One region of the Paenibacillus sp. FSL k6-2145 genome, then DNA from elsewhere that is predicted to be linked to it. Evidence: riboswitches for the same ligand, from Rfam matches in the RefSeq annotation. Region 1 holds a riboswitch; the other holds the start of a gene.
The links. Region 1 has a riboswitch for thiamine pyrophosphate ahead of NZ043_RS13740 (ABC transporter ATP-binding protein). Riboswitches for the same ligand answer to the same signal wherever they lie in the genome.

Region 1 (3,552 bases):
AACCAGCGGACAGCAACAACGTCAACATTTTTTTCATAATTTTATTCCTCCCTTATTCTCTCGTTTTTGGTAGTGTACAAGCCTAAGCTTGTTCTGGAAGTTCGTCAGAGGTGCACCTCTGTCCGACCCACAACCTAATCCTACCAAATAAGGAAGGTAACTAGAATGATCATTAGATCAGATATATCATGACACCGCACAATCCCTCTCATATCGGCATTTTTTGCATATCAGGTCCCTCAAGCAATATGCTGATATCAACCTACGGTATGCTCATTTGTAACGTAATGTACCCCTCACTTTAATCCCCGGTAACAAAGAAAGACCACTACATTTGTCTCCAAATGTGTGATCTTGAATGTCTTCTGGCTTGCTGATATAAGATATCAGGCTCCGAATCTCTGACGATAACCGCACTTTCGACACAACTCTTCCACAGCTTCCCGCCTGGAGAAGCCATATACCAGATTGTTCGCTCGCTCACCCTCAATAATCTCCGAGAATGACTTCTCGTGCACGTTACCCAGGTTAATTACACCCTCGCCATCGAGACAGCATGGAACCACCGTTCCATCCACAAGCACAGCTGCCTGACCACGCAATGCATGGCAGAAGCCTTTGCCATCATCTTCAGGTGCATCCAGACTTGGCCACTGGAACTCGTGGTCCTGATTCAGGTATACATTTGGGGCAATTTTGACCCCGCTGCCTGGAACCACTTTTTCCTCAATGCGGAAGTCCAGATTGAACTCACGTTCCAGCACTTCAAGGGTCTCCCGATTTCGATTCATCTGAGCATTCGTGAAGTTATCCTGCGTCAGATTCCACAGTCGGAAAGAGATGATGACATTGTGCTTAACGGCCTCATGTACAAAGGACAAAATATGACGCAGATATCCGTCACGATCTGTTGAACCTTCATGCCCATCGAAGCTGTGCAGGGAGAAATTCATCTGCCGCAGCGCCGGTTTGCCAAGCAATTTATGCTGAGTCTTGGGCAGCAGTGTACCATTCGTTGTAATGTTCACCTTGAGTCCCTTCTCATGTGCGGAATCAAGCAACAGATCTATTTTGGGATGCAACAAGGGTTCGCCTTTGACATGTAGATAAATATGATTGGTGTGTGGTTTAACTTGTTCCAGTATATTGTTGAAGACTTCAGGGTCAATGAATCCTTTGGCACGCTGCGTCTGCGGACAGAAGCTGCAAGCCAGATTGCAGATACTCGTGATCTCAATATATACTTTTTTGAACGTTTTCAACTCGGGTCCCCATTCTGCCTAGGAGGGAGAACATCCCACCTGCATTTTGTGATCCGGCCAATACGGGCCATCCCTATTATATCGGGTTCATGAGCCGAGGTAAATTGTTCAGTTATCATGCTGCCTCTTTACAGTTCATGTTCGAGTGATATATGCTGAACACACAACTGCATATCTTGAACTTTTGCACTAGGGGAGCCCCTGCGGCTGAGACGAATATGACTATTCGGACCCTTTGAACCTGATCTGGATCATACCAGCGGAGGGAAGTGGAGCGGCCTTTTAGTAAGCGGAATTTTTTCATGTATGTGAAGATAAATTGCGGATTTAACTTACAGACCCACTCATTTCTCCGGAAATGGGTGGGTCTTTTTTGTTCCTTTTGCAGAGTACAGGATGCCGTTGTTATTCCAGCAGTCTGACATCAAGGGGGTGAGGATCAGATGGCCAACCATGTAACCATTCACAACGTAAGCTTCGCTTTTCACGAAAAAAAGGATTCACCCGTACTCTCCAATGTGTCGCTTCAGGTTCAACAAGGAGAATTTGTCTCGCTCATCGGCTCCAGCGGATCAGGTAAAAGCACACTCTTCAAGTTGCTTGCAGGCTTGCATGAGCCAACCGCTGGCACCATCGATATAGCTGATGTACCGCAAGGACAACGGCTCGGACGAGTCGCCTATATGCCGCAGAAAGATCTGCTGTTATCCTGGCGTACCGTCATGGAGAACTGCATGCTGCCTGCCGAGCTGGCACCAGGCCGACAAAACAAGAACAAACTACGAGCCGATATCATCGCAGGATTGGCAAGGTTCGGCTTGTCCGGTTATGAGCAGGCCTATCCAGATGAGTTATCCGGCGGCATGCGGCAGCGGGTGGCATTGCTGCGTACCTTGCTTACAAGCGGGCAGCTCATGTTGCTGGATGAACCCTTCGGTGCACTCGACGCCTTAACCAAACGACAAATGCATCGCTGGTTATTGGAGCTGTGGGAGGGCTTTGGCCAAACCGTGCTGTTCATTACACATGACATCGAAGAAGCCCTGCTGTTAAGTGACCGTATCATTCTGTTAACTCCAGGGGGGCAAGGCCAGCAGTTGCGGGAGATGACGGTTCCCTTACCACGCCCAAGGCATTCGGACATGATCTACGAACCGGCTCTCGTGCAGATGAGGCAACAACTGGAGGAACAATTGCATGCAAATTGATAGAGCTGAGGTTAGCGTTTGGACGTGGTGTTCAAAGTGGCTCCCGAGGTCGTTTTCCCAATATGGTTTGTTTATTATGCTCATGTTCTTATTACTGGCGATCTGGGAAGTGATTGTGCGTATGGGATGGGTGCCCTCCTTTATCATTCCTGCACCCACGGCCATCGTAAGCTCACTGGTTGAGCATCGTCGTCTGCTGTTGACCATCCATCTGCCTGCTACCTTTATGGAGGTTGTTGTTGGTTTTGTCTTGTCCATAGTGACTGGAATTACGCTGGCAACAGGCATGCATATGAATCGATCGATTGAAAAGGCCTTGTATCCCTTCATCGTGATCAGTCAGACCGTCCCGCTGATTGCCTTGTCTCCCGTATTTATCCTGTGGTTTGGTTACACGTTGTGGAGCAAAGTCGCGGTGGTATTCTTAATCGCATTCTTCCCCATTGTGGTCAGTACCTACGATGGACTCCGCCAAGGCGATCCAGAGCAGCGTGAACTACTGCTCACCATGGGCGCCAGCAAGTGGGATATTTTTTGCAAACTCCAGGTTCCGCTGGCACTTCCCTCTTTTTTCTCGGGGTTAAAGATGTCTGTGGTGTACTGCGTGGTTGGGGCAACGATTGGTGAATGGCTCGGTGGCAGCAAAGGTCTCGGATACTTCAGCCGCCGCATGTCCAGCAACATGAACACGGATGCGATGTTTGCTGCTATTGTGCTGTTATCCTTACTTGGGATCGTTTTGTTTGTACTGATTGCCTGGCTGGAGAAACGGTTTAGCATACGGCGTCATCGTCATGGAGGCAAAAGAAAAGTTGGATAATACTTAGACAGAAATTAGAGGTAAATACAGGAGTTACAATCTTCAAAACATACCTTATGCACAATTTCAGCAGCATCTTCAATCAGTTCATTGTCACATTGTCCGTTAACATGCTGCTGTCCATTTTCTACAAACCAAAACGATGAAATGAGGAACTTCATTTATGAATAACAAAGGTATATACTCCCTGCTTCCCATCATGCTCATTAGCCTTTTGCTGATCGTTAGCGGATGCAGCACCACGAATACTAGCAAAAACACG
Region 2 (3,552 bases), 230 kb from region 1:
TACGCAATTGTTATATAGTTCTTAAGATATATGGGTAACATTACCTTAGTGTGTAAATTACAGGGGATTAAGTCTTATAAAAAGGAAAAATTTACAGGTTGGCCTATTTCGATTTTGGCTCTTTTTGGTTTACAGATGAGACCGTTTCTCATATAATTTATGTAACCAAGTTTCATGTGATGAAACATGAGGAGGGCATTATGCCATGGAAGATCGCAAGTTAACCGTCCGGGCTGTGGAACGGGCGCTGGATATATTATTATGTTTTACCACACGCAGTGATCTAGGACTCACCGAAATTGCCAGCCAGATCGGCCTGCACAAAAGTACAGTGCACCGTTTGATGGCTACGCTGGAGGATCGAGGGTTCGTGATCCGTGATGCAGCAACAGAGAAGTACCGACTTGGCATCCGAATCTGGGAGCTGTCAGCTCATATGTCCCGCAGTGACGATCCTGCTATTCTGCTGTTGCCTGCGATGGAGCGACTGAGAGATCGATTGGGGGAGACCGTGAGTCTGTACCTGCGTGATGGGAGTGAACGGATACGGATTCAGGCTGTGCAAAGTGATCAGGCGATTCGCCGAGTCGCCCCCGTTGGTGTTAGACTCCCGCTGTCTGTGGGCGCTTCCAGCAAAGTTTTGATGGCGTTTGCCACGGACGAGGATCGTGAAGAACTGATGAACGGCCCGGAATGGCCGGTGTTTATTGATCCCGCGGTGTATTTGGCGCAAATGGGAGATATCCGGGATAACGGATATGCGACGAGTTATGAGGAACGTGAGCCGGGAGCTGCCGCGGTATCTGTACCGATTATGGATCGCAGAGGCAATATTGCAGCTGCGCTCTCGGTCTCAGGGCCTGTCAGTCGACTCTCGCAGGAGACATTGCATGAATACGCACCTGTATTGAAGGATGCTGCTACGCAGATGGGGCTCATGTTATCCTGATGTTTATGTAAGTTTTTTTCTCCAATGGAGTTTGATCATTTGGAATATAAAGGTTGTTTTTATGTTCCGGTTGCGCTACTCTGTAATGGACGGCCCTACGGGGCCAGCTTCATTGAATATGAACGGCGGCTTATGTAAGCCGCAACTTACTAACGTTACTGGGGGAGTCCGAATTGTCCGGACTGAGACGGAATCGCATGAGATTCCGGACCCTTTGCACCTGATCTGGATCATACCAGCGTAGGGAAGTAATCGGCGATATGACCTCAACCACCTCATGATGTGACCCTTGTAGTCTCCGTTAAGGAGCTGATTGAAGGTGCATTATTGGTGATGGACATAAAAGTCGGTTCCTTCGGGGACCGGCTTTTTTATATACAGTGAACGGGCGATATAGCGCGTACTCCATTGACTTCTTTTTTCAATAACCTGCGAAAGTGGGCTTGTATGATGAGAGAGAAGTCACCATAGATTCATGATCTGTGGCAGCCTCCGTCTGTTGTTAACTGTACATGAAAAGTGTCTCCCCTGGTCTGGCGTAGGATCGCTCTTTCTTCTCTGCATTGCGCATGATTTGGGACAGGTACGTAAGTAAGCTAATGACGATACCAACCAAACAAGCGACGAACACTGAGGAGGAGACAAGCGAACATGAGTACAGGAAATCAAACGGGACAACAAGCGATGGAGCAGGAACATAACGGTCAGCAGGTGGAAAAAGAAACAGGAGCGGCCGGACGGATTCAGCCCTTTCCGGGCAGCCGCAAAGTCTACATTCAGGGCTCACGGCCGGACATTGCTGTACCTGAGCGTGAGATAGCCCTTCATGACACGAATACTCCCCAAGGGGTGGAGCATAACGAACCGCTACGTGTCTACGATACGAGCGGGCCGATGACCGATCCCGGATTTCATGCCGATATCCGTGCAGGTCTACCAGCCCTGCGTACCCGCTGGATCACAGAGCGTGGCGATGTTGAAGCTTATCAGGGTCGTACGGTTAAACCGGAGGATAACGGACTAAAGCCCGGAGGGAAGAGAGCTGGAGCCGAAGAGTACCCTGGATTGCGTGGCAAACCGCTGCGAGCACAGACAGGACGCTGTGTGACTCAGATGCATTATGCGAGGCAGGGAGTCATTACGGCAGAGATGGAGTTTGCCGCCATTCGTGAGGGCGTAGAACCGGAATTTGTAAGGCAGGAGCTGGCGAGTGGACGTGCGATTCTGCCATCCAACATCAATCACCCGGAGAGTGAACCGATGTTAATCGGTCGTCATTTTCACGTGAAGATCAATGCCAACATAGGTAACTCTGCCGTATCTTCCTCCATCGAGGAAGAGGTGGAGAAGATGACCTGGGCGGTACGTTGGGGATCGGATACGGTGATGGATCTGTCCACAGGCAAAAACATTCATACCACCCGGGAATGGATCATCCGTAATTCACCTGTGCCGATTGGTACGGTGCCGCTGTATCAAGCGCTGGAGAAGGTGAATGGCGAAGCGGAAGCTCTGACCTGGGAGTTGTACCGTGATACGCTCATTGAGCAGGCAGAGCAGGGAGTGGACTACTTTACGATCCACGCAGGTGTACTGCTGCGTTATATCCCCATGACCGCCAAGCGGATGACAGGCATTGTGTCTCGCGGTGGGTCCATTATGGCAGCATGGTGCCTTGCGCATCATCAGGAGAATTTTTTGTACACCCATTTTGAAGAAATCTGCGAGATTATGAAAAGGTATGATGTGGCGTTTTCGTTGGGAGATGGACTTCGTCCAGGCAGTATCTACGATGCCAATGACGAAGCTCAGATGGCGGAACTGGCTACGCTCGGGGAACTGACGCAGATCGCATGGAAGCATGATGTGCAGGTGATGATCGAAGGGCCGGGTCACGTGCCGATGCATAAGATCAAAGAGAATGTGGACTTGCAGATGGAGATATGTAAAGAGGCACCGTTCTATACGCTGGGGCCGCTGACGACCGACATTGCTCCGGGATACGACCACATCACATCCGCCATTGGTGCGGCCATGATTGGCTGGTTCGGCACGTCCATGCTCTGTTATGTTACACCAAAAGAACATTTGGGCCTGCCCAACAAGGATGATGTGCGGGAAGGGGTCATCGCCTACAAGATTGCAGCCCACGCCGCCGATCTGGCAAAAGGCCATCCACGTGCTCAACGCCGGGATGATGCATTGTCCAAGGCGCGCTTCGAATTCCGCTGGCGTGACCAGTTTAACCTGTCACTGGACCCTGAACGTGCGCTGTCCTACCATGATGAGACGCTGCCAGCAGAAGGGGCCAAAGAAGCTCATTTCTGCTCCATGTGCGGACCGAAGTTCTGTAGCATGCGCATCACGCAGGACATTCGTGCCTTTGCCGCGGATAAAGGATTGTCCGAGAATGAGGCTGTAGCAGCGGGCATGCAGGAAAAGGCCGAGGAATATCGGACACGTTCCTAAGCGCCGGTACAGCGCAAGCTGGGCAGTCTGACATCGTTTGTAGGTGAGAATACTGCTATTATGTCGTCTGCTTCATCTTACTGATCAGCTTCCTGATACTTTTTATCAGCATTATGGTTGATTGTCTAGCAGAT

Region 2: another riboswitch for thiamine pyrophosphate. It lies ahead of thiC (phosphomethylpyrimidine synthase ThiC); the one in region 1 lies ahead of NZ043_RS13740 (ABC transporter ATP-binding protein).

What each region holds. Positions count from the first base shown of each region.
Region 1 covers NZ_CP150267.1:3,090,373-3,093,924, reverse strand. Annotated here, with positions in the region: gene NZ043_RS13750 (pectate lyase) at 1-37, opposite strand, end outside; gene NZ043_RS13745 (radical SAM/SPASM domain-containing protein) at 387-1,262, opposite strand; TPP riboswitch at 1,444-1,547, shown strand; gene NZ043_RS13740 (ABC transporter ATP-binding protein) at 1,706-2,470, shown strand; gene NZ043_RS13735 (ABC transporter permease) at 2,460-3,290, shown strand; gene NZ043_RS13730 (ABC transporter substrate-binding protein) at 3,454-3,552, shown strand, end outside.
Region 2 covers NZ_CP150267.1:2,861,882-2,865,433, forward strand. Annotated here, with positions in the region: gene NZ043_RS12785 (IclR family transcriptional regulator) at 206-949, shown strand; TPP riboswitch at 1,100-1,213, shown strand; gene thiC (phosphomethylpyrimidine synthase ThiC) at 1,634-3,418, shown strand.